DNA from 4 places in the Paenibacillus sp. FSL R7-0273 genome. Region 1 is predicted to be linked to each of the others. Evidence: riboswitches for the same ligand, from Rfam matches in the RefSeq annotation. Region 1 holds a riboswitch; each other region holds the start of a gene.

Region 1 (5,779 bases):
ATTTTTCCATTAAATTATTTTTATTTAATCATTCTCCCTTAAAATAAAGGGGGATAACGGGGGGAGCCCCCGTTAGAAGCCTCCATCATAAACGCAAAAAAATACCTCCCGCATCAACGGGAGGCCAAGGAGATATTAAAAAGGTTAGAATTAACAATTGGATTAGTTCTTATTATAACCGATTTGTTTTAATTTGTCACAGGGGTAGGGATAGCAGAAATACATTCGTGACAAACAATTTTTCCTTTGAAATAAGTAACGTTCTCGGCGTTTCCGCAGAAAATGCAGGCAGGCTCGTACTTTTTCAGCATGATCCGCTCACCGTCCACGTAAATTTCGAGCGCATCTTTTTCTCCAATGCCCAGCGTACGGCGCAATTCGATCGGAATAACAACCCGTCCAAGCTCGTCTACTTTTCTTACAATTCCTGTTGATTTCATCATTGCAATCTTGCTCCTCTCAAAGTTCCAAAGCGTCATTATTCGACATTGTTCACCGTTTTATGATACTTATAATACCAACCATTCCCAAAACAGTCAACCTTTTTTGTGACTAATTTTAAGGAATTTTTGATAGAAAACTTTTGTAATCCCTGCAGTTATCCCGGTTCCCCGGAAAAGCGCATTAAAATCGGTTGTCGATTTGTGAATATCTAAAATGTCATTATTCGACAAACTATGACATAATTCATTATTATAGACTTAATTCCAATCAATTACTAATTAAATTATGGAAAAGGAGTTGATCCCATGAAACAGCTGCTGTCAGAGGAAAAGGTTTTTAAAGACCCGGTTCACAATTATGTTCATGTTCAGGAAACGATTATCTGGCGTCTGATTAATACGAAGGAGTTCCAGCGCCTGCGGCGGATCCGCCAGCTCGGCACCTCTTACCTCACCTTTCACGGTGCGGAGCACAGCCGGTTCTCTCACTCGCTGGGAGTGTACGAAATTACAAGGAGAATTATTTCACAGTTTGAGCGGAGCGGTTATAAGGACTGGATGCCGGAGGAAAGCCTGCTGACCCTGTGTGCAGCCCTGCTGCATGATCTGGGACACGGCCCGTTTTCCCATTCTATAGAAGAAGCGTTTGAAATGAATCATGAGGACTGGACCTGCCGGATTATTCTGGAGGACACAGAAATTACAGCAATTCTAAAGGAGGTAGCCGAGGATTTTCCGCAGAAGGTGGCTTCGGTAATCGCCAAAACCTATGAGCATGAGATTGTCGTCAATCTGGTATCGGGCCCGCTTGATGCCGACCGGATGGATTATCTGCTGCGGGATGCCTATTACACCGGAGTTAACTACGGAACGATTGATATTGACCGGATTCTAAGAATGCTGCGCCCCTATGATGGCAGGGTTGTGGTTAAGGAATCAGGAATGCATGCCATAGAGGATTATCTGATGTCCCGTTACCAGATGTACTGGCAGGTCTATTTTCATCCGGTGACCCGCAGCTCGGAGATTATTTTGCGGCAGATCCTGCGCAGAGCCAAGGAGCTCTTCCAGTCAGGATATTCCTTCGGCTTCATGATTGAACCGCTAAGTGACTTATTCAGAAGCGAGGTAACCGTGCAGCAGTACCTGCTGCTGGATGAAGCGATGATACAGACCGCCTTTATGCAGTGGACCCTTGAGCAGGATGAGCTGCTAAGCGACTTGTGCAGCCGTTTTATACATCGTAAACTGTATAAATATGTACAGACCGACAATCTGGATACCGAGACAATTGACGAAATCCGCCGCAGCTTTGCCGCAGCCGGGCTGAATGCAGAATATGACCTGGAAATTGATTTTCCGACAGATCTCCCCTATGATGTATTCCGGCCGGGTGATGCTTTTGACAGCAAACAGATTCTGCTGCTTGACCGCCATGACAGGCTGAAGGAAATCTCCGAGGTCTCTGATATTGTCCGCTCTATAAGCGGGATTCACCGCGGCAGGTATCATCTCTATTTCCCGCAGGATAAGCTGCAGAAAGCTCTTTCACAGCTGCCGCCCTCCATCGCTGAGATTTTTGCAAAATAATACAAAAAAAGTTGGTATTCATCATAGAAATAAGGACAGAAAGGAAGCTGCATGATGCGCTTATTTGACACACACACCCATCTGGATGCTCCGCAATTCGACGAGGACCGCGAGGAGGTTATCGCCCGGGCGAGAGAGGCCGGAGTGACGAAGATGATTAATATCGGCTTCAACCGGGAGACGATCCCGACCACCATGAAGCTGGCAGAGACCTATGATTATATTTATGCAGCCGTCGGCTGGCATCCGGTCGATGCGATTGACATGAAGGACGGGGATCTGGAATGGATCGCTTCGCTCTGCAGTCACCCCAAGGTAGTGGCCATCGGGGAAATCGGGCTGGATTATTACTGGGATACTTCCCCGAAAGAAGTGCAGCATGAGGTGCTCCGTAAGCAAATCGGGCTGGCCCGCGAGCTGAACATGCCAATCTGTATCCATAACCGTGACGCCCATGAGGATGTCGTCCGGATTCTGCGGGAGGAGAAGGCCAATGAAGTGGGCGGTGTTATGCATTCCTTCTCCGGAAGCTGGGAAACGGCAAAAATGTGTCTTGATCTAGGCTTCCATCTGGGCTTCGGCGGACCGGTCACGTTTAAGAATGCCAGGGTGCCAAAAGAGGTGCTGGCTAAGACTCCGCTGGACCGGCTGCTGATCGAAACAGACTCCCCGTATCTGACTCCGCACCCCTTCAGAGGCAAGCGGAATGAAAGCAGTTATGTAAAATTAGTTGCAGAAGCAGCGGCGGAAATAAAAGGGATTGATTTACAGGAATTAGCGGAAATTACGTATGCGAACGCACTGGAACGATTTGGGATTGTTTGAAATCCGGAGAAAAACAGGTGAAAAAAGAAGTATAAGCGATATATTAAATCTTTTTAATCTTAAAATGGCCGAATATTACAATATTTTAATCATTTTTTTGCGTAAACGTGGTTGAACCGTCCTTTACAACATGCATCAAAACAGGATATCATCTTTTCAGTGCAGTGAGCTGTTGTTACTGTGACAGTCACTGAATCATGAATCGTCTCGCTGAGTCTCCGTATGGAGAACGGGGGAACCAATAATGCACTGCCGCATGGGCGTACATAGAGTACAACAGAGAAATGCCGCAGACTTTATTTGATTTCTTCACGTGGTCTTTGGGGTGAATTTGAGGGCAACCGCCGTGAGCGGGTGACCTGAGATAGGGCGTCTCTCTTATGCCCGAACCCGACAGCTAACCCCGTAAGCGCAAGTAAGAGAGGAAACCTCGTGCATACACATTCCCGCGTATCTTAACACCCGGAGAAGCCACGAAAGAGTCCTCTATAGAACTCTTTTGGGCTTTTTTTGTTATGAATAACGCGGATGTACCCAGCATACTGTTATATAACAGGTTCTGGGAGTCTTTATGCCGGGCAGGCGATCCATGAGCAGGAAACGCTGAAGTTATGCGGGCGTATCCTGTTGCAATCTCAAACTTAGTTTCGTCAGATATGATTCAGTCAACTTTGATATACTATTTGGACGACGGGGCTATGTAAGGAGGATGGAGAGAATGGGCGTATTCCAACCAGAAGTATCCCATGATTCGCAATCATCCAGCAGGTCTTTCGCATTACGGTTAAAGCAAGTGAATCCCCGCGTACTTTCGCTTGCAGGTGCGGTATCGATTGTTATCGCGCTGTTAATTATGCTCTACGTATACGGTCAGGGAAATAAAGTAATTAACTTAGTAATAGACGGAGAAGTGCGTACGCTCGAAACGCGTGAAGCACTGCTCAGCGACGTGCTGGCCAAGGAGCAGATTACGCTGACGCCGCATGACGTAGTATCTATAGGCCTTACCGCTGAAATACAGGATGGCGACCGTGTTACCATTACCCGTGCCCAGAAGCTTACGCTTACTGCAGACGGCGCGACCAAGACGCTTTATACCACCGAGGACTCACTCGGAGATGCCATTACCAAGCTGGGCTACAGCATGGACGGCGACGACAAGATTTTCCCTTCGCTAGATACCGCAGTGACACCTGACATGAAAGTCAAGATTGTCCGTATTACCAAGCAAACGGTACAGCAGACAGTAAGCTTGCCCTTCAAGGTCATCAAAACCGCAGATCCTTCCCTGTATAAGGGAGACGTAAGAGTTGCACAGGCAGGCAAGCCGGGTGCCATCATCCAGCATTACCAGAAGATCTATCAGGATGGTGAGCTGGTCTCCAAGACCATGATCGGCAAGGAAGTGCAGACCGTTACCAAAGACAAGATTATTGCCGTTGGTACCAAGAAGCTTCCGACACCTGTTGTTGCTGCAGCGACAACCACTACGAAAACCAAGTCAACTACCTCCAGCTCAGCTAAAAAAGTAGCGGCAACAACCAACGTCGTGCACAAGGCAGGCGTAGATTTCCAGTATAAGAAAATGATTAAAAATGTATCGATGACTGCATATTCTTCTGAAGAGCCAGGCATTGGAACCAAAACGGCTTCCGGAACACGCGTAACTGAAGGCCGTACTATTGCTGTTGATCCAAATGTTATTCCTATCGGCTGGTGGGTGTACATTGAGGGATTGGGATTCCGCCGTGCAGAGGATACAGGCGGTGCCATTAAAGGCAATAAGATCGATGTTTACTACGATTCACTGAGCCACGCCCGTAATTTCGGACGCAAATCCCGGACAGTCTATGTGATTGGACCCGTGAAGCCGGAACTGAATTAAGGCGGCAGTCTTTTGCAAATTAACGGTTTATACGATATAGTGAGGGTAGCACTTTATGAACGGGCTAGCTCATCACTTATACATTCTTTAGCCAAAAAGAAGGGGAGCGAATCCTCTTCTTTTTGTGTTTCTGCTGTAAGCGAAGGGAGCTTAACAATGATTAAAGAACTGATTGTAGTCGAGGGCAAAAGCGACACGGTTGCCGTCAAGCGGGCGGTAGAGGCCGATACGATAGAGACGGGCGGCTCTGCGGTGGACCGCAGGGTCATTGCCAAAATTGCGCTGGCCATGGAGCGCAGAGGGATTATTATCCTAACTGATCCCGACCATGCCGGTGAGCGCATACGCAAGATTGTTTCGTCCAAGGTGCCGGGCTGCAAGCATGCTTTTATTCCGGAGAAGGACGCAACCCGAAAGGGCGATATTGGAGTGGAGAATGCTTCACCAGAGGCGATACGCCATGCGCTTGCCAATGTGCACACCTCCTTTGAGGGAGCGCCTGCGCTAATCGGGCTGGACGAGCTTATGGCTGCAGGGATGCTGGTACACCCGAGAGCGGCAGAGCGGAGAATGGCGCTTGGCAATGTACTTGGCATTGGCTACTGTAACGGCAAGCAGCTGTTTAAGCGGCTGGCCATGTTCGGGATCACCCCGGAAGAGTTTCAAACGGCTCTCAAGCAAATTGATCAGGGAGGCAACATTACATGAGCGGACATGACCATATCTCGTCCCCGACAAGGACGAAGGAAATTATTCAGCGGTACGGATTTTCATTTAAAAAAAGCCTGGGCCAGAACTTTCTGGTTGACCAGAACATTCTGGACAAGATAGTCGGCGCAGCCGGACTCAGCTCAGCTTCAGGTGCCCTTGAGATCGGGCCTGGCATCGGGGCGCTGACAGAACGGCTGGCCCTTGAGGCAGGCGCAGTTACAGCGGTGGAAATCGACCGCAGGCTGATCCCGATTCTGCGGGATGTGCTGGCGGCATATCCTCATGTTAAAGTCCGCAATGATGATGTATTAAAGGTGAATCTGCA
Region 2 (5,779 bases), 820 kb from region 1:
CTGGAAACCCACGGCTCCTGGCAGAAGATGGGCGCGGTCGAGCCGTCCTGGAATATTCCGCATAATGATCCGAAATGGCATGACATCGTGCTGGACCGTGCGGTCAATATGGTGGAGCGGGACAAGAACCATCCGTCCATTCTGATCTGGTCCTGCGGTAACGAATCGTATGCGGGGCAAGTCATTCTGGATGTGGCGAACTGGTTCCGCAGCCGGGACAACAGCCGTCTCGTTCACTATGAAGGCGTGTTCTATGACCGCAATTATAATGATACAAGCGATATGGAGAGCCGGATGTACGCGAAGCCGGCCGACATTGAGGAATATTTGAACAGTAATCCGGACAAGCCGTATCTCAGCTGCGAATACATGCACGCGATGGGTAACTCCGTCGGCGGCATGCATAAGTATACTGAGCTTGAGAACAAATACCCGATGTACCAGGGCGGTTTCATCTGGGATTACATCGACCAGTCCATTCTCAAGAAGGACCGCTATGGTAATGAATTCTTCGCGTACGGCGGAGATTTCGGTGACCGTCCGACGGATTACAGCTTCTGCGGGAACGGCATTGTGTTCGCTGACCGGAAGTGGACACCTAAGATGCAGGAGGTTAAATTCCTGTATCAGAACTACAAGCTTGCGCCAGACCTGACAGGCATCCGCGTGACGAATGAAAGCCTGTTCGCAGGAACGGAGCATCTGGCACTGGAATACAGCCTGTATTGTGAGGGCGAGCTGCTTGGCAGGTGGACCACAGATGTCAGCGCAGCTCCGCAAAGCGAAGTACGGGTACCGATTGAGCTTCCGCATACGGAAGGGACTCCGGGCGAGTACAGCATCCAGGCTTCTCTGGTACTGAAGGAAGCTGAGCTGTGGGCCGAAGCAGGATATGAAATCGCCTTTGGCGAGCATATCTTCAATGTGGAGGCTGCGCAGGCTGAACTGCCTGCAGGCGCACTGAACGTAGTAGAAGGAGATGTGCAGATCGGCGTAATCGGCGAAGGCTTTACCGTAATCTTCTCCAAGCAGGTCGGATCGCTCGTGTCGCTGAACTATCACGGACATGAGATGATTGAGGCTCCTCCGGCGCCGCTTTTCTGGCGTGCAGCTACTGACAACGACAAGGGAACCCAGCTCGGATACCATGGCGGAGCCTGGTACGCTGCCAGTCTGGCCCGCAAATGCGTAGAGGGAAGCCTTGAGCAGGAGGAAGGCGCAGTAACGGTAAGCTTTGATTACCGGTTCAGCATTCATGAGGAGCTGGCGTTTAAGACAGCTTATACTGTGTACGGCAACGGAACGGTAAGAGTTCGTACGCGTTATTCCGGTGCTGCCGGACTTCCGGATGTGCCGATCGTAGCCTTATTCTTCAAGATGTCGGCTGACTATGAGCAGTCCGAGTGGTACGCAATGGGACCTGAGGAGAACTACATCGACCGTGCGTTCGGCGCCAGACTCGGTGTGTTCAGCCGCAAGGTACAGGAACTGCCGTCCCGCTATCTTGTACCGCAGGAATCAGGCAACCGCACGGGTGTCCGCCGCGTGAGTATTACCGATAAAGCAGGAGTCGGGCTGCAGATTACAGCTCCGGCAAGCGCTCCTGTAGAATGTACCTTGTCGCCATATACCGCATTCGAGCTGGAGCATGCCGCTCATCCGTTTGAGCTTCCGCAGGTTCACTACACTGTAGTAACTGTTGCCGGCAGACAAATGGGCGTCGGCGGTGACGACAGCTGGGGCGCACCGGTCCATCCGGAATACAGAATTCCTGCAGACCAGCCGCTGGAATATGAATTCTTCCTGTCCGGTTTGGGTTTGGGAGAGAATTAATGTAATGCTGTAGAAATGAAGCCGGCCCCGCTCTGATGGTATTCAGAGCGGGGCCGGCTTTTGATCATTTACAGGAAATTATCTCCATGATAGATTAATGGTGGGACAAGTGCCCATGGCAAATATACTATGATCGGATAGCCGGAGGGGCAGCCTTGGGAGAGGTTTGCTGTGGCGGGCATTGCAATCCGAGAGGGAGATTCGGGATGAAAAGGGTACTAAAAACAATCGGCACAAGTCTGGTAGCGGGGGTTGTGCTGCTGTCGGGAGCGGCTGAAGGGGTGTCCGGCTCTGATACAGTGTCGGCAGCGGCTGCCAAGGCTCCTGCGGCTAAAGCATTAACGGCCGATCAGGTGATCAGCAAGGTAACTGCAGCAGCAAAGACACTTAAGAATTTTCACATTGATGTGACCAAGAAACAGGATGTACAAAGCGGAGGCGTGAAGATCAGCAATACCAACACGCTCAATCTGGATATTAACCGCCTGCCTGCCTTTGCTGCAGCAGGAAGTGTAAAAGTCAGCCTGCTGGAGACTTCTTATGAGCTGTACGCAAATGATAAGGAGTCCTACTATCTGGTAGACGGCAGCGAGCTTATCGCAGATTCTGAAGGAGACTATGAAAGTAGTGAAGAGCTTAGCAATACTGATACTGTAACGGACGGCGACGGAGAGCCGATTGATCCTGAGGCGCAGTATTGGATTGACCTGGAGAAGGCAGAGTGGAATACCTTTTACTCCAAAGGCCAGTATGATCCTGCAGCCATGCTGGATTCCGTCAAAGCCTACAAAAAATCCATGAAAATAAGTACTGCCGGAACACAGACTGTTATGCAGTTTACACTGACTGATCCGGCGGCAGCTAAGGCGGTCATTACCTTATATGATCAGGAGAATCTTTGGGATGGGGAGACCCTGCAGCCGAAGAGTGTAACCTGGAAGGTATTCGTCAATACCAAGACATGGCAGACAGAGAAGCTGACTGTTGACCTGAGCTATGTATTAGCAGCTGACGGAGCGAAGGATACATACACTACCAAGATTGAAGCGAAATACTCCAAGAATAATAAGATCCCAGCAATTGTTAAACCGGCTGAGCTGGAGTAGAGCTTATAGCGGAAATATTGAACAGCCCCGGGATAATCCAATCTCCGGGGCTATCGTTGTTTTAATAGTGAGTCTTACTTCGCAATAACAGTCTCCTGTAACGCTGCATTACATGCAGTGACACCCGTACTTTTCTTCACAGGCTTGCTCCAGTATTGCTCATTCCCCGGCAGGTCATCGAACCATTCGGCATCCTCCGGGCAGTCGAGGATCATGAATTTTCCGTACTCCTGATCACGGGACTGATGGTATTTAAGATAGGCTTTGCCGTCTTCAATGGCCAGAATTTCGATTTTGCCGGAGGAGTGGCTCATGGAAAGCCTGACTCTTTTGCCGAGGCCTGAGGTTCGGGCTTTGGCTTCTTCGACGATCCGGTATACCTGCTCAAGCGGCAGGACGAATTCACGGTTGCCGGCGATCGGCCGGTTAATAAAGAAATAGTAGGGCGTGATTCCGGCCCAGGACAGGCGGTCCAGCAGCTCACCCAGAACAGCAGGGTCATCGTTAATGCCCTTAAGCACCGGAGTCTGATTGACGATAATTGCCCCGGCGTCATGCAGGGCTCTTACGGCCCGCTTGGCCTCAGGTGTGATTTCCCGCGGATGATTAATATGCGCCATAATATAAATTCGTTTTTCTACAGTAGAGTGGGTGCGGATCAGCTCCAGCAGCTCGGGGTCCTGGGAGATACGCATCGGATTGAATACCGGCAGCTTGGAGCCGAGGCGGATGATTTTAACATGCGGGATGGCCCGCAGGCTCTCAATGATGAAGCGCAGCTTGGTTGTCGAGAGGATCAGACTGTCGCCTCCGGTCAGCAGAACGTTGTTGATCTCCGGATGGGCGGCGATATACTCAATTCCGGCGGTGACATCGAAGGAGGCTTCTTTGACATCATTGCGGAACAGCCGTTTGCGGAAGCAATAGCGGCAGTAGGCCCCGCAGACCTCGGAGACAATCAGCAGGGCGGTAGTCCGGTACTTATGCTGGCAGCCCGGCACCACATAGTTGGCTTCCTCATCGGAGGCATCCCACTGCCCATACTCCATGAGCTCTCCCTCTCCGGGAACAACGAGCCTGCGGATCGGATCATCCGGGTCCTCCCAGTCTATCAGGGACAGATAGTAGTCGTTCGCCCGGAACACAAATTTGTCCGTGACCTCCTTGAGCCGGGCTCTTTCTGCTTCGGGCAGTATTTCCATTTTGTTAATGTCGGTTATGTATCGTACCTTTTGCACATGAATCTCTCCTTTGTTCTCAGAATGGCGAGACAATAGGGAGCCTTGATGTCAAAAGCCAAACTGTTAGCCAGCAGGGTCTCTAAAGAACACAAAAAGAGACCCTTAGCACAAGGGTCTCATGTTATTAGAAACATAAAAAAGCAGACCCATCCACTACTGACGAGGTTAGCTGACGGACTCGGGTAAGATGGTACCCTACATTGCTGATCTCAATGATTCGCCCCAATTGACTGGTTCCCCCGCTTTCCAGCTGGAAATGCTGGAAATTAAGCGTAGTTCAAGTATAACCTGCAAAGTTTGCTTAAGTCAAAGTTGTTGGCGTCAGCTGCAAGGCTATCTTTTTACAGTTTAGTTTTAATTAAACGTTATTTGGTATTCCGTCTGATTATGTTGTACGATATCGGCATATCTTTTTACAACAAGGAGGACCTTGATGAAGCTGGGTTATTTGATTATTGATATGCAGGAAATCTATGTGCGGGATTCGGTCGATCAGAAGACGCTGGACCGCGGCTGTGAATATATTAATTATGTCGCAGACATGCTCCGGGAGAAGGATCAGCTGGTCATTCACATTCAGGATATTGAGGGCATAGAGGAAGCTACCAGGGAACGCTACAATATCATTCCGGAAATTCAGGTGAAGGACAGTGATCTGAAGGTAACCAAGGAGCACTCTAATGCATTCTGGAAAACAGGGCTGGAGCAGCTGCTGAACGACCATGGTGTCGAGCTGCTGATCATCGCCGGCTTCTCGATGGAGCACTGCGTGCAGTTTACCTACAACGGGGCAAGCGAGCGGGGCTTCCGTCCGGTTCTGCTGCAAAATGGCGTTTTGAGCGCATACAGCGACGTAATCACTGCTGCCTCTAGAGACCGTAATCTGATCTCGTATCCGGTGATTCCATATTTGATTAACCAGTAGCATTGAACACCAACGACACCCTGTTTGTCTGCAGTAGCTCTGCGGAACGGAGGGGTGTTTTTTATTTGGAGAAAGCCTCTTGTATATTGAAACTTTTTCCATTTACGCTCGTCCAATAGTACAGAAGCTATTCTATTATAGGGGAGACTTACATAATGAAAAATTGGAAGCTGGCTGCCGGCATTCTGGCAGCGGCTATTGCTTTAAGTCCGGGAGCAGCATCTGCAGCCTCGGCCAGCGTTATTCAGCTGAATTACAAAGAGACCTCACTGGGCCGCAGCCAGGTAGTTACTTCTGGTACTACGCTTGTTCCGCTGCAGCAGCTGGCACAGACGATGGGCTACGCCCTTACCTGGAATCAGAGCACGAGGTCGGCTAAGCTGATCCGTCCCGGCCGCGAGGTTGCTTTGACTGCCGGTACTGTTAGCGCAACTGTAGACGGTACTGCAGCAAGCCTGACTAAGGCGCCGCATATTCTCAAAGGTAAAATCTATGTACCGCTGGTATCAGCAGTCAGTCTGCTGGGCGGCAAAACGGTTTATGACAAGGACAGCGGCAGCTTGAACATTGTGGATGAGCTACGTTATTCGGTTGCTTCGGCTCAAGGCAGAACCTACTGGGTGTCACAAAAGAACGGCAATGTCTTCTATAGTATCTCTGCTTCCGGAAAGCCG
Region 3 (5,779 bases), 3.3 Mb from region 1:
TGCAGCAATGAACGGGGCGGTATTCTCGGCTTCCGGGACTTTCAATTACAGCGGAACTGTCCCGCTTTTGCCTGATTCCCTGCTGGCAGTCTCTTTGGCTGTATCCTTTCTGGTCATTGTGACAGCTGTTATGATTCTGCTCTACAGAGACCGGCAGCGAGTCCTTTTCTCAGCCAGCTTCAATGAGCAGCGTTATACAGCCTTATTCGACTCCAGTCCTGACATGGTGCTGTGCATTGATCCGGTCCGCCGGAAGGTCATCAGCTCTAACCCGTCCCTGCTGCAGACAACCGGCTACCGCAACGAGGAGCTGGGTGATTATAAGAGCATTTTCTGTACGCCGAAGGATGAAGCCATGCTGAAGGAGGCGGTAGGCCGTGCAGTGTCAGGCCATTCCTCCAAAATCGAGCTTGAGGTGAAAATAAAAACCGGCGGAACTATAATCTGCAGCACCACCGTATTTCCGCTCGTCCACGGCAACCAGAAGCTGGTATATCTGGTTGCCGAGGATATCACGGCCTTTATCCGGTTTCAGCAGCAGCTGATCGTAGCGAAGGAAGCGGCAGAAAGCGCGGACCGGATCAAAAGCGAGTTCCTGACAACCATGAGCCACGAGATCCGTACGCCGCTGAACGGCATCATCGGGATCAATCAGCTGCTTGCCGAGGATGCAGTAAATCCGGAACAGCAGGAGCTGCTGCAGCTGCAGTTTAACAGCAGTCAGGCGCTGCTGAATGTCATCAATGATGTACTGGACTTTTCCAGGCTGGATTCGGATGGTCTGCAGCTGTGCAGTGAAGCATTTCCCCTGCAGGGCTTGCTTGCGGAATGCTCCGGGCTGTTCGAGGCCGCGGCCAAGGAGAAGGGGCTGCAGCTCCGGATGAATGTGGATGGAAATGTCCCTGATTATGTAAAAGGAGACAGCCTGAGAATCCGCCAGATTCTGGTGAATCTGATCGGCAATGCAGTCAAATTCACACCGGCGGGTGAGGTGGCGGTGCATGTCGGATTCAGCCGTTCGCAGGGAATCGAGGGAGAATATACCTTCCGGATCAAGGACACCGGTATAGGCATTCCTGCTGACAAGCTGCCCTTGTTGTTTCAGCCCTTTACCCAGCTGGATGCCTCGTATAACCGGCTCTATCCCGGAACCGGTCTGGGTCTTGCCATCAGCAGAAAGCTGGTGGAGCTGATGAACGGACGGATTATTATGTATTCCGAGCCGGGCAGCGGGACGGAGGTTGTCTTCAGCCTGAAGCTTGAGTCCGCAGTGACGGAGCCTGAGCAGTCTCAGGACTTCGAAGAGACGGTCTCCCTGGAGCTGAATACGGAGGCTGTGTAAGCCCGGGTTTGCCAAAGTGAGAACTTTAATTATATAATTTTAAATTATATGATTCATATTTAAGCGGTCCTCAGGACAGAAAGGAACTCTCACTTGGGCAAAAACAAACGCAAAAGCGCTGCACTTCCTGCAAAAAGCAAAAATGAGCAGCTTGTAGCGCAAATGGAGAAGCAGAAGAAGAAAACACTGATAGTGATTGTTGCTACGATCGTGCTGGTGGCGGTTATTTTTGCCGGGCTATTCATGCTGGCGAACAAAGACAGCTCTACAGCAGGCACAGCAGCTGAGCCTGTTGAATTCAATTACAGCACTCTGACAAGACTCGGCAGTGAGGATGCTCCGGTCAAAATCGTCGAGTTCGGCGATTATAAATGTCCAGCCTGCGCCCAGTTCGCAGGTGTAATCAAACCGCAGCTGGTGCAGGAATATGTCAATCAGGACAAGGCAGCCCTGTATTTTGTAAACCTGGCTTTCCTCGGGCCTGATTCCACAACGGCTGCCCTTGCAGCATTGTCTGTGTATAATCAGAACAGCGATGCCTTCTGGAAGTACTATGATGCAATTTATGCGAATCAAGGCGATGAGAACAAGGAATGGGCTACAGCCGATTTCCTGGTTGAGCTGGCACAGAAGGAGAATCTGCAGATTGATTATGATCTGCTCCGCAAGGATATTGAAGAGAAGACCTACAAGAGTCAGATCGACAGTGAAATTCAGCTGGCAACAGCATCCGGTGTATCCTCTACGCCATCGCTGTTTGTGAACGGGGTAATGGTCGATGAGCCGTTCAATATGGAGGCGATTGACGCCCAGATTCAAGCCGCGTCCAAAGCGGTGAGTGCCGAGTGACAAGCTTTACTGCCTTTTGCCGGCGACATTGTCTGTATCTGGCCTGGTTTGTATCCATCATTGCTGTGGCCGGAAGCCTATACCTGAGCGAAGTTTTGAAGTTCGAGCCCTGCAAGCTATGCTGGTTCCAGCGTATCTTCATGTATCCGCAGCTGTTTCTGCTGGGAATTGCCACATACCGGGGGGATAAAAAAATTATCCCCTACGTATTGCCGCTGAGCATCATTGGCGGAAGCATCTCCATCTATCACTATGCGGAGCAAAAGATTCCTGCACTGAGCAAGGTGCTTCCGTGTACGATAGGCGTTCCCTGCAATGAGGATTATATTAATCTTCTCGGCTTCATCACCATTCCGCTGATGGCCTTGACCGCCTTTGTTCTGATTACAGTTCTGCTCTGGACAGGGCGCAAGGAAACCGACGCAGAATAAGCTGCCGGCAGGCGGGCTTTAAACGCTGATCATTCCTGATTTTTTTGTCACAATTAACATCCAAAACACGCTAAAACCAAGGTACAAAGGGATAATGCAAGAGAATGAAAGATCTCTTCATCCCCGATCTTGGAATTGCGGGTTTTGGATGTTTTTTCATGTCTTTTCATTTGTTTCACAGCTTTACTGGAAATGATTTGTAGACTATCATTAAGCCTTGTGAGAAGTTGAATATGCGCTGAATTTTCCGCAGGGAAATCGGGGGAACCATACTTGGCCGCAAGGCCGACGGGGTGAATCGGAAGCAGGCTCAAAAGCCTGCAGCCGTAGGGCTTTCCACAGCCCGAATCCGCCAGCTAACCTCGTAAGCAAAGGTGGGATAATGACCATGCCATAAGCATGCGGATCATTTCCGTAGGCTTATTTTTTTGCCTGCATTTATGAAAATCCACCTATGAAAGCGATGAAAACAGCGCACGGTATAACCGGTTCAACTAACAAAGAGAGGAACTGTTACAACAATGGTAAGCAAGGTAAAGCGGCTATTGATCGGGCGTCCGATGAAATCCAATGAGCTCGATCAGGAAAAGCTATCCAAGGTGAAAGCGCTGGCTGTCCTGTCTTCTGATGCGCTCTCGTCAGTAGCCTACGGAACGGAACAAATTCTCCTGGTGCTGGTGGCTGCAGGCTTCACGGCCATCTGGTACTCACTGCCAATCGCGCTTGCCGTACTGGGCCTGCTGGCCATCCTCATTTTATCCTACCGGCAGACGATCTTTGCTTATCCGCAGGGCGGCGGGGCCTATATTGTAGCTAAAAGCAATCTCGGTGTCCCCACCGGCCTGTTAGCAGGCGGCTCGCTGCTGGTCGATTATATTCTTACGGTTGCCGTCAGCGCCTCGGCGGGCACGGACGCGATCACATCCGCTTTTCCAGCCTTGCATGATCATACTGTACTTATTGCTGTATCCGTCATTTTGCTGCTAACGATCGTCAATCTGCGCGGGGTTACGGAATCGGCCTCTTTTATCGCAATCCCGGTATATTTATTTGTCGTTTCGATCTTCTTTCTGATCGGTGCCGGGGTGTTCAAATATTTGACCGGCGGCGCCCATGCCAGCGTTCCTGAAATCGGCTCGGCCGTGTCCAATGTCAGCCTGTTCCTGCTATTGAAGGCCTTCAGCTCCGGCTGCTCAGCCCTCACCGGGGTAGAGGCGGTATCCAATGCCATCCCGAACTTCAAGGCTCCTGCGGAAAAAAATGCTGCCAAAACGCTGATGATGATGGGGCTTATCCTCGGTCTGATGTTCACAGGTATTACCCTTCTGGCTTACTGGTATGGGGTTACCCCGGATGAAAAAGCCACAGTAGTGTCACAAATTGCGGAATCAACCTTTGGCCGCGGCGGTTTGTACTTCTTCATTCAAGGGGTTACAGCTGTCATCCTATTCCTGGCTGCAAATACGGCTTATTCGGCGTTCCCGCTGCTGGCCTTTATGTTTGCCAAAGACAAATATCTGCCGCATGCGTTTATGGTGCGCGGAGACCGGCTGGGCTTCTCTAACGGGATTATTTTTCTCGGCGTCCTGTCGGCAGTGCTGGTAGCCGCTTTTCACGGAAATACTGAAGGTCTGATTCCGCTGTATGCAGTCGGCGTATTCATTCCGTTCACGCTGTCCCAGCTCGGCATGATGGTCCACTGGTTCAAAACAAGACCCAAGGGCTGGCAGAATAAGTTTGCGGTTAACACGGTCGGTATGCTGACCACACTTACGATCACCCTGATCTTTATTATTACGAAATTCTCCAGTGTATGGATGGCGTTCATCTTCCTGCCGGTGGTTATGTTTGTCTTTCACCGGATTCACCGCCATTACCTCAATACTGCGGATCAGCTGCGGATTTGTCCGGCAACCGACAAGCCCTGTATTAAAGGCAGCACAGTAGTCGTTCCTGTGGCGGGTGTGACGCGCGCTGTACTGCATTCGATCAGCTATGCCAAGTCCCTGACGGATAATGTGGTGGCTGTATATGTTGGGTTTGATGAAGAAGAGATCCACAAGATGGAGCAGAAGTGGGAGGAATGGAATCCGGGCGTGCGCCTGATCGTTCTCCGTTCCCGGTACCGGAGCATCATCCGTCCGCTGGTGAAGTTTATTGATACCATAGAGTGGAAGACTGCTGCTACAGACCATATTACAGTGCTGATTCCGCAGTTTATTACGAAGCACTGGTGGCAGGCCGTCCTCCATAATCAGACCAGCCTGTTCATCCGCTCTTACCTGATGAATCAGAAGGATATTGTAGTGGCAACAGTGCCCTATCATTTGCACAAATAGACAGGTAATTCAAGCATCGGCTGCTTCCGTTAATAACGGGGCAGCCTTTTTGTGTGAACTCTTGTACAACTTTCAGATATTTGCGATAATGATAAATGAGAAAGAATATCAGTTGAGTGATAAAGAATTTCAATTGAACCGGACTAATACAAAATACAACTATACATAAATATTTAAGGAGTGGGATTATGTCAGAACGTTTGAACACAGAGCAGCTAAGTATCGGGTACGCGGAAGCAACCATTGTGAAGGAGCTGAACCTGTCACTGCCGACAGGGAAAATCACCGCTCTGGTCGGTGCTAACGGCTCCGGTAAATCCACAATCCTTAAAACAATGGCCCGGATTATGAAGCCGAAGAGCGGAAGTGTCATGCTGGACGGTAAATCTATCCATACACTGTCAACCAAGGAAGTCGCCCGCCAGCTGGCGATCCTGCCGCAGAACCCGACCGCACCGGACGGTCTGACTGTATCCGAGCTGGTCAGCTACGGACGTTATCCGCATCAGAAGGGCTTCGGCACAATGACGCCTGAAGACCGTGATATCATTGCTAATGCCATTCAAGTAACCGGCATGGAGGAATTCCATAACCGGCCGATCGACCGTCTCTCCGGCGGCCAGCGCCAGCGCGCCTGGATCGCTATGGCTCTGGCCCAGCAGACGGAAATCCTGTTCCTGGACGAGCCGACCACGTTCCTCGATATGGCCCATCAGCTGGAAGTGCTGCAGCTCCTGCAGAAGCTGAACCAGGAGGAAGGACGGACCATTATTATGGTCGTGCATGATCTTAACCATGCTTCCCGTTATGCCCAGCAT
Region 4 (5,779 bases), 500 kb from region 1:
ATGATGACCCGGCATCAGATAGACCGCCCGGCCAAGTCCGAACTCATGGCACCAGGCCGCCTGCCGCATCGCTCCGCCGTGCAGATATTCTGCGAGCACCGTTGTCTCAAAATAAGGGTGCATATCGAAATAATAAGGCTCGTCCTCAATCACAAAATCATCAATTCCCTGCACAATCGGATGCTCCCGCACGGCTGCCGGTATATTGAGCCCGAGGGCTGTATAGTCCGGATGATGGGTAAAATGCCCGCCCAGCATTGCACCGAGCTCCGGATTGCGCTGCATGGATATCCCGTTATGAACCACCAGCAGGCCGCCGCCTCCGGCAACATAAGCCAGCAGTGCCCCGCTGTGGGCAGGCGCGATTTTATGATCGGAGAACTCCGTATAAGAGACCACCAGGGAATAATCTTTAAGACTCTGCGGGTTCAGCAGCCCGAAATCCTCAGATGCATCGACTGTAAATTCCGGCGACAGGATCTGCTGAAGCTCCTGATCGACTCCGGCAAACGGGTGGTACTTTACCGCTGTATAGCTGCCGATTGCAAGGGCTTTCAATTCAGACATGAATAATGACACCTCTCCATCCATTAAACTGTTTCATTTCATGTTACGTCCCATTCACCTTAGCACTTCCTCCATGTTTTTACAAACGGCTTTTGCTTTAATTTTGAACTATGTTACAATCATCCTTACAGGTTTCATTTCTTATTACAGGAGGGTGATATACAATGTCTATTCAACAGCTGCATACTTCTGATGAACTGCATAATTATGTCGGCCAGCCCGGCAAAAAGCTGCTTTTCAAGCACAGCACTACCTGCCCGATCAGCGCTAAGGCGCATGAGGAATTCCAGGCTTATGTACAAAGCTCGGATACACCGGCGGCCATTGTCCATGTCATTGAAGACCGTCCGGTCTCCAATCAGATTGCCGAGGAGTTCGGCATCAAGCATGAATCCCCGCAGATTTTTCTGCTGGAAGGCAGCGATGTGAGCTGGAACACCTCCCACTGGAAAATCACCCGCTCTGCCATCAAGGAGGCCGTTGATAAATGAGCCAGCCTGTAATCGTCTACTCCACTGCAGGCTGCAGTGACTGCAATCAGGTTAAGCAGCTGCTGACCAATCAGGGAATTCCTTTTGAAGTACGCGATATTATGGCAAGCGCCGTCTATCAGGAGGAAGTTGAAAAGCTTGGTTTTATGGGCATTCCTGTAACGGTATCCGGTGACCGGGCCGTCAAGGGCTTCAACCTTCCTGAGCTTGAGGAACTGATCGCCGCTGCCAGATAACAGCCTTTAGTACCCAGTGTCATAAAAAAAGTATTCCCTGGTCCGAAGCCCGGGGAATACTTTTTTTATGGTTAAACCATATAGCAGAATCTGCACACGGTTGGCCCGCTACATCCAGTGCCCCCTTATTCACACTCTGCCGCCAGATGGCTGACATGCCCGCTGTGGCTATAGATGACATTGTCGGCTCCAAGCCCTTTATAGACCAGCCTTGGCCGCATGGAGGTCGTAATCACGGAAATCGGCCCGGTCGTCCAGGTCCGGCACATCTGCACATAACGGCAGCATAATGCGACACTGCTCTCAAACAGATAGATCCGGCCTACCGGAAACGGCGGTCTGAGCCAGGTATGCAGATGCCGGGTGTCCACCTCAAAAATCACCTCTACCCCCAGCTCCGCCAGCCGCTGCTTCTCAGCCGGATTGTTGGCAAGCCCCGCAAACCTTGCCCCCTTCGCAATCAGCAGCTTAATAAAATGCTCTCCCGCCTTCGTAGGCGCACAAATGAGGATATAATCTTCCTGAGCGTCCATTGCCATCTCCATTTTCGTCTCCCCTTCCCTCTTACTTCTTTATCTAAATTTTTCTATAAGAAAACAGCAAAAAACCGCAAAGGATTCCCTTTGCGGTCCGGTTAACGGTCACAATATACTGATCCTCTCTGCAATACGCTTACGAGGTTAGCTGCCGGATTCGGGCGTTGAGAGTCGCCCTACCTGTCCTCTGCAGGAAGCTTCAGCGCTTCTCACAGACTCAAGGATTCACCCCATAACCGGCCCCGCCTGCTTGCCCGCAGCCTCCGGTTGTTGGTTCCCCCGCTTTCCGTTACGGAAATTAAGCGGATTTCATATGTAGTTATCTTTTATCTCTTTTTCCCTTTACCGCTGCTCTTCTTGCTGCTCTTTACGAACCGCAGGACAGCCATCAGGCAGCCCAGGATTCCCAGACCCAGCAGCAGGGTCTGTAACGCACCCAGCAGGGTGCTGCCATCCGGCTGAAGCAGACTGCTGGCTACGATCAGCAGGGCGGAACCGGTAACTAATACCGGGGTTTTTACATTCAGGTTCAAGACTACCACTCCTTAGTACTAAGGGTACACTATCGGCGGCCGGATCACCAGCCCCTCGCAAGTCCTGCTGCCGCTAATCAAGAAAAAGATGCCGATCCTCTCCGGATGGGCACCTTTTTTCCTGCTGATATGTTATTTCCGGACCACAGTATAACCCTTATCCTGGAGCAGCTTGATAATGCCATGCTCACCCAGGTAATGCGCCGCACCGACTACAATGAAATACTCTTCATTCTTGCCGTTCTTAAGGTAATCGTCAATTTTGTCAGCCATACCGATGTTGCGGTCAACCAGCATCGCCTTGTAGTATTCCGCGTCTCCGGCAAAGCTGTTGGTCAGCTGCAGCAGCTGCTCATCATTGCCTGATTTCCAGATCTCGGCCATCATATCTACACTCTGATCAATCACATCATAATTCTCTATTGCTGCGAGAAGATTAGCCTCCTGCAGCTCTTTGGAGAAGTTGTTGAACATACCCAGCTGGGATTCATAGGATTCCAGCTCCACAACCGGAATTTTCCGCTCAATCGCCTTCTGAATGAAGTACAAGTCAATTCCGGCTGAAGCCTCGTAGCCGGCCGTCGCTGCTTTCAGGCTGCTGAGTGTCGTTTCTGCCACCCAAGGCTTGAACTGGTCCAGCGCATTGGCCTGAACACCTGCTTCCTTAAGCACCTCACCCAGCTTGGCATATGTCTCGCCGGAGATATGATCCTTCAGCGTCGTGCCGTCCTGATACGTCCCCATTTCCAGAACCAGCTTCTGCGATGCCTCATCAGCCGCCTTGCTGATATCAATTTCTACACCAAGATAATCAGACTCGGCAAAAGCCTCTTCAAATTCCTTGCTCAGCGGATAGAAGCTGTCATCGGCAATATGCATGGAGCCGACCAGATACACCGTGTTGCCGTTGCTTTCGACTTCCCACATGAAGCCGCGTCCGCCTTGCGTACTTACAGCACTCTGGCTTCCGCTGCCTGTAGTCTTGGTCTTCAGAACAACCGTACGGGTCTGCGTATCCCAGCTGACCTCGTAACCCGCGGCATCACCTAGAACCCGGATAGGTGCGTAGGTCACGCCGTTAATTACGGTAAGCTTACTTTTCAGAGTAACGGACTTACCGTCAACAATGGCATAGATTGTGTCGCCCGCCGCATTCTGCAGCTGGGCATCCATCGCTTCAAGCGTAGCTCTAAGCGGAACAAGCGTAGTGCCCTGATTGTTGACCGGTGCGCCTGCCTTGTATTCCACGACCTGATTGTTCACTTTTATTGCCGGCTGCTGCGGGGCGGCCATGGCCGGAGCTGCTGTTGCGGTAAGCAATCCTGCCGATAGGGTAAGAGATAATAGCATTTGTTTCCAGTTTCTCATGTACCTTGTCTCCTTTAGCTTCATATAGTCAACATAATATAATTAAGCAAATATAGGATAGTAGACACAGGGATGACAAAGTTTGTTATTCAAATACAAGGGATGCGTTACGCTCTGCTTCTGCGCTCTTTGGCCATTCCCCACAGCATTGCAAACACTGCTGCAGCACTTAATCCTACGGTTAGTCCTTGTATGAAGTCACGTACTGGGGAACCGTTCGTATCTATTACCAGACCGAACATAATCATGTTCAACGCGCATACTGCAAGAAACAGGAAGTTTTGATTTTTTTTACTCATCATTGTAATTGCTCCTCTTATTTTTATTTTTGTATTAGATTTTGTAGGCCTTCATTGCTTTTCTGATCTCTTTAATGCTTGGGCGCTTGCCGTACATCAGTACGCCTGTGCGGTAGATCTTCGCTGCCAGCCAGCCGAATGCAAAGGTTGTTACCAGCAGAATGACCAGCGAGACGATAATCTCCCAGAAGGCGACCTGGCCGACTCCGATACGCAGCAGCATACTCAGCGGTGAGGTGAACGGAATGTAGCTCGCTACCTTGACCAGCGTGGTATTCGGAGCCCAAATGCTGAACAGCGGAACATAGAAGTTCACGAAGCCGATCATCATAATCGGTGTGATAGCCTGGCCGAGATCCTCTGTACGGCTGACAATGGAACCGACCGCCGCGTAGATAAGTGCATACAGGAAGTAGCCCAGGATATACAGGATTAATCCGTAGACCAGAAGCGAGATGCTAAGCTGGCTCATATCCAGCTCGAAGTCAGCCAGAATACCCGAGTTATGCGGCAACATCAGATTCGCGGTTACACTTACTGCAATGATTGCGATTTGCATCAGTCCGACCAGGAAAATACCGATGACCTTGCCGAACATCTGGGTTAACGGCGATGCGCTCGTAATCAGAATCTCCATGATGCGCGAGCTTTTCTCTGAGGTAACCTCTGCCGAAATCATGTTACCAGTCATCATAATGGACATGAAGAACAGGATCAGAAGGACATAGACAACTACGTAGTTGATCGTTGCCGCAGTCTGTTCAGCCTCTTCCCCGGCCTGGGTACCATCGGTGCTGAGCTCCTGTGTAGCAATTGTTACCGGGGCATACATAGCAGCAACCTGGCTGTCTGTCAGCTTGTCACCAACGATCAGCTGTGTATTGACCGCCTGCAGGGCGCTCTGCAGATACGTCTGCACTTCTCCGCCAAGCTCACCGTCCTCGTTGTGGTAGGTTACAGGCGGAAGCCCTTCGCCAGCTGCCTCTCCAAAGGTGAGATAGCCTTCAATGTCACCTTTATCCAGACCTTCCTTCAATGCGGCATCATCCGCCGAAGAAAATGATGTGAACGTTACTGCAAACGTATCATCGTTGGGATTAGCGGGAGCCGAAGATGACAGAAGCAGCTCGGCTGCCGGATTCCCGGACTCCGCAATAACTGCAATCTGGCTGCGGTTGCCGCCGCCTTCCGCAGTGTCCTCTCCCTTAAAAACTTTGATAAAGTAGGGAATATTCATACCGATACTCAGCAGAACCACCAGAATCAGCGTTGTTATAAGAAAAGCCTTGGTCTTTACCTTATTCTTAAAAGTAAATCCGATAATCGTCCCCATCTTATTCATTTGATTCACCCACCGCTCTGATAAAGATTTGGTTTAGCGTCGGTTCCTTGATCTCGAAATGCTCGACCTCTCCGGCAAGAATAGCCTGCTGCAGAATGCGCTGTGCTGCGCCAATCTCACTGATTGATAATACATAGCCGCGTTCCTGCCGTTTCACTGCAGTAACCCCGGCAATCCCCTCCAGTCCGGCAACCTCGCCGGCTGTGCGCAGAATAACCTCTTCACGCGGGTAACTCTTTTTGATATCACGGATATCGCCCTGCACTACTGTATTAGAGCGGTCAAGAATCGTAATGTGCCTGCACAGCTCCTCTACATGCTCCATCCGGTGGGTGGAGAACAGAATGCTTGTGCCCTGGTCACGCAGCTCTTTGACCGTATCCTTGAGCAGCTCCACATTGACCGGG

Evidence for each region. Region 1 has a riboswitch for cyclic di-AMP ahead of R70723_RS00140 (resuscitation-promoting factor). Riboswitches for the same ligand answer to the same signal wherever they lie in the genome.
Region 2: linked by a shared signal. The riboswitch ahead of R70723_RS27840 (KamA family radical SAM protein) and the one ahead of R70723_RS00140 (resuscitation-promoting factor) in region 1 are both predicted to bind cyclic di-AMP.
Region 3: linked by a shared signal. The riboswitch ahead of R70723_RS17030 (APC family permease) and the one ahead of R70723_RS00140 (resuscitation-promoting factor) in region 1 are both predicted to bind cyclic di-AMP.
Region 4: linked by a shared signal. The riboswitch ahead of R70723_RS02345 (hypothetical protein) and the one ahead of R70723_RS00140 (resuscitation-promoting factor) in region 1 are both predicted to bind cyclic di-AMP.

Annotation. Positions count from the first base shown of each region.
Region 1 is NZ_CP009283.1:26,723-32,501, forward strand. Features, by position in the region: gene R70723_RS00125 (AbrB/MazE/SpoVT family DNA-binding domain-containing protein) at 189-443, opposite strand; gene R70723_RS00130 (HD domain-containing protein) at 750-2,033, shown strand; gene R70723_RS00135 (TatD family hydrolase) at 2,088-2,858, shown strand; cyclic di-AMP (ydaO/yuaA leader) riboswitch at 3,057-3,285, shown strand; gene R70723_RS00140 (resuscitation-promoting factor) at 3,577-4,743, shown strand; gene rnmV (ribonuclease M5) at 4,900-5,451, shown strand; gene rsmA (16S rRNA (adenine(1518)-N(6)/adenine(1519)-N(6))-dimethyltransferase RsmA) at 5,448-5,779, shown strand, end outside.
Region 2 is NZ_CP009283.1:6,496,466-6,502,244, reverse strand. Features, by position in the region: gene R70723_RS27850 (beta-galactosidase, LacZ type) at 1-1,833, shown strand, start outside; gene R70723_RS27845 (DUF6612 family protein) at 2,040-2,939, shown strand; gene R70723_RS27840 (KamA family radical SAM protein) at 3,014-4,177, opposite strand; cyclic di-AMP (ydaO/yuaA leader) riboswitch at 4,320-4,463, opposite strand; gene R70723_RS27835 (cysteine hydrolase family protein) at 4,614-5,105, shown strand; gene R70723_RS27830 (copper amine oxidase N-terminal domain-containing protein) at 5,261-5,779, shown strand, end outside.
Region 3 is NZ_CP009283.1:4,030,903-4,036,681, reverse strand. Features, by position in the region: gene R70723_RS17045 (ATP-binding protein) at 1-1,342, shown strand, start outside; gene R70723_RS17040 (thioredoxin domain-containing protein) at 1,436-2,191, shown strand; gene R70723_RS17035 (disulfide oxidoreductase) at 2,188-2,622, shown strand; cyclic di-AMP (ydaO/yuaA leader) riboswitch at 2,849-3,008, shown strand; gene R70723_RS17030 (APC family permease) at 3,144-4,961, shown strand; gene R70723_RS17025 (ABC transporter ATP-binding protein) at 5,150-5,779, shown strand, end outside.
Region 4 is NZ_CP009283.1:530,595-536,373, reverse strand. Features, by position in the region: gene R70723_RS02360 (ThuA domain-containing protein) at 1-567, opposite strand, end outside; gene ytxJ (bacillithiol system redox-active protein YtxJ) at 732-1,058, shown strand; gene R70723_RS02350 (glutaredoxin family protein) at 1,055-1,294, shown strand; gene R70723_RS02345 (hypothetical protein) at 1,420-1,839, opposite strand; cyclic di-AMP (ydaO/yuaA leader) riboswitch at 1,947-2,145, opposite strand; gene R70723_RS02340 (hypothetical protein) at 2,157-2,363, opposite strand; gene R70723_RS02335 (TraB/GumN family protein) at 2,496-3,731, opposite strand; gene R70723_RS02330 (hypothetical protein) at 3,839-4,033, opposite strand; gene R70723_RS02325 (ABC transporter permease) at 4,065-5,372, opposite strand; gene R70723_RS02320 (ABC transporter ATP-binding protein) at 5,365-5,779, opposite strand, start outside.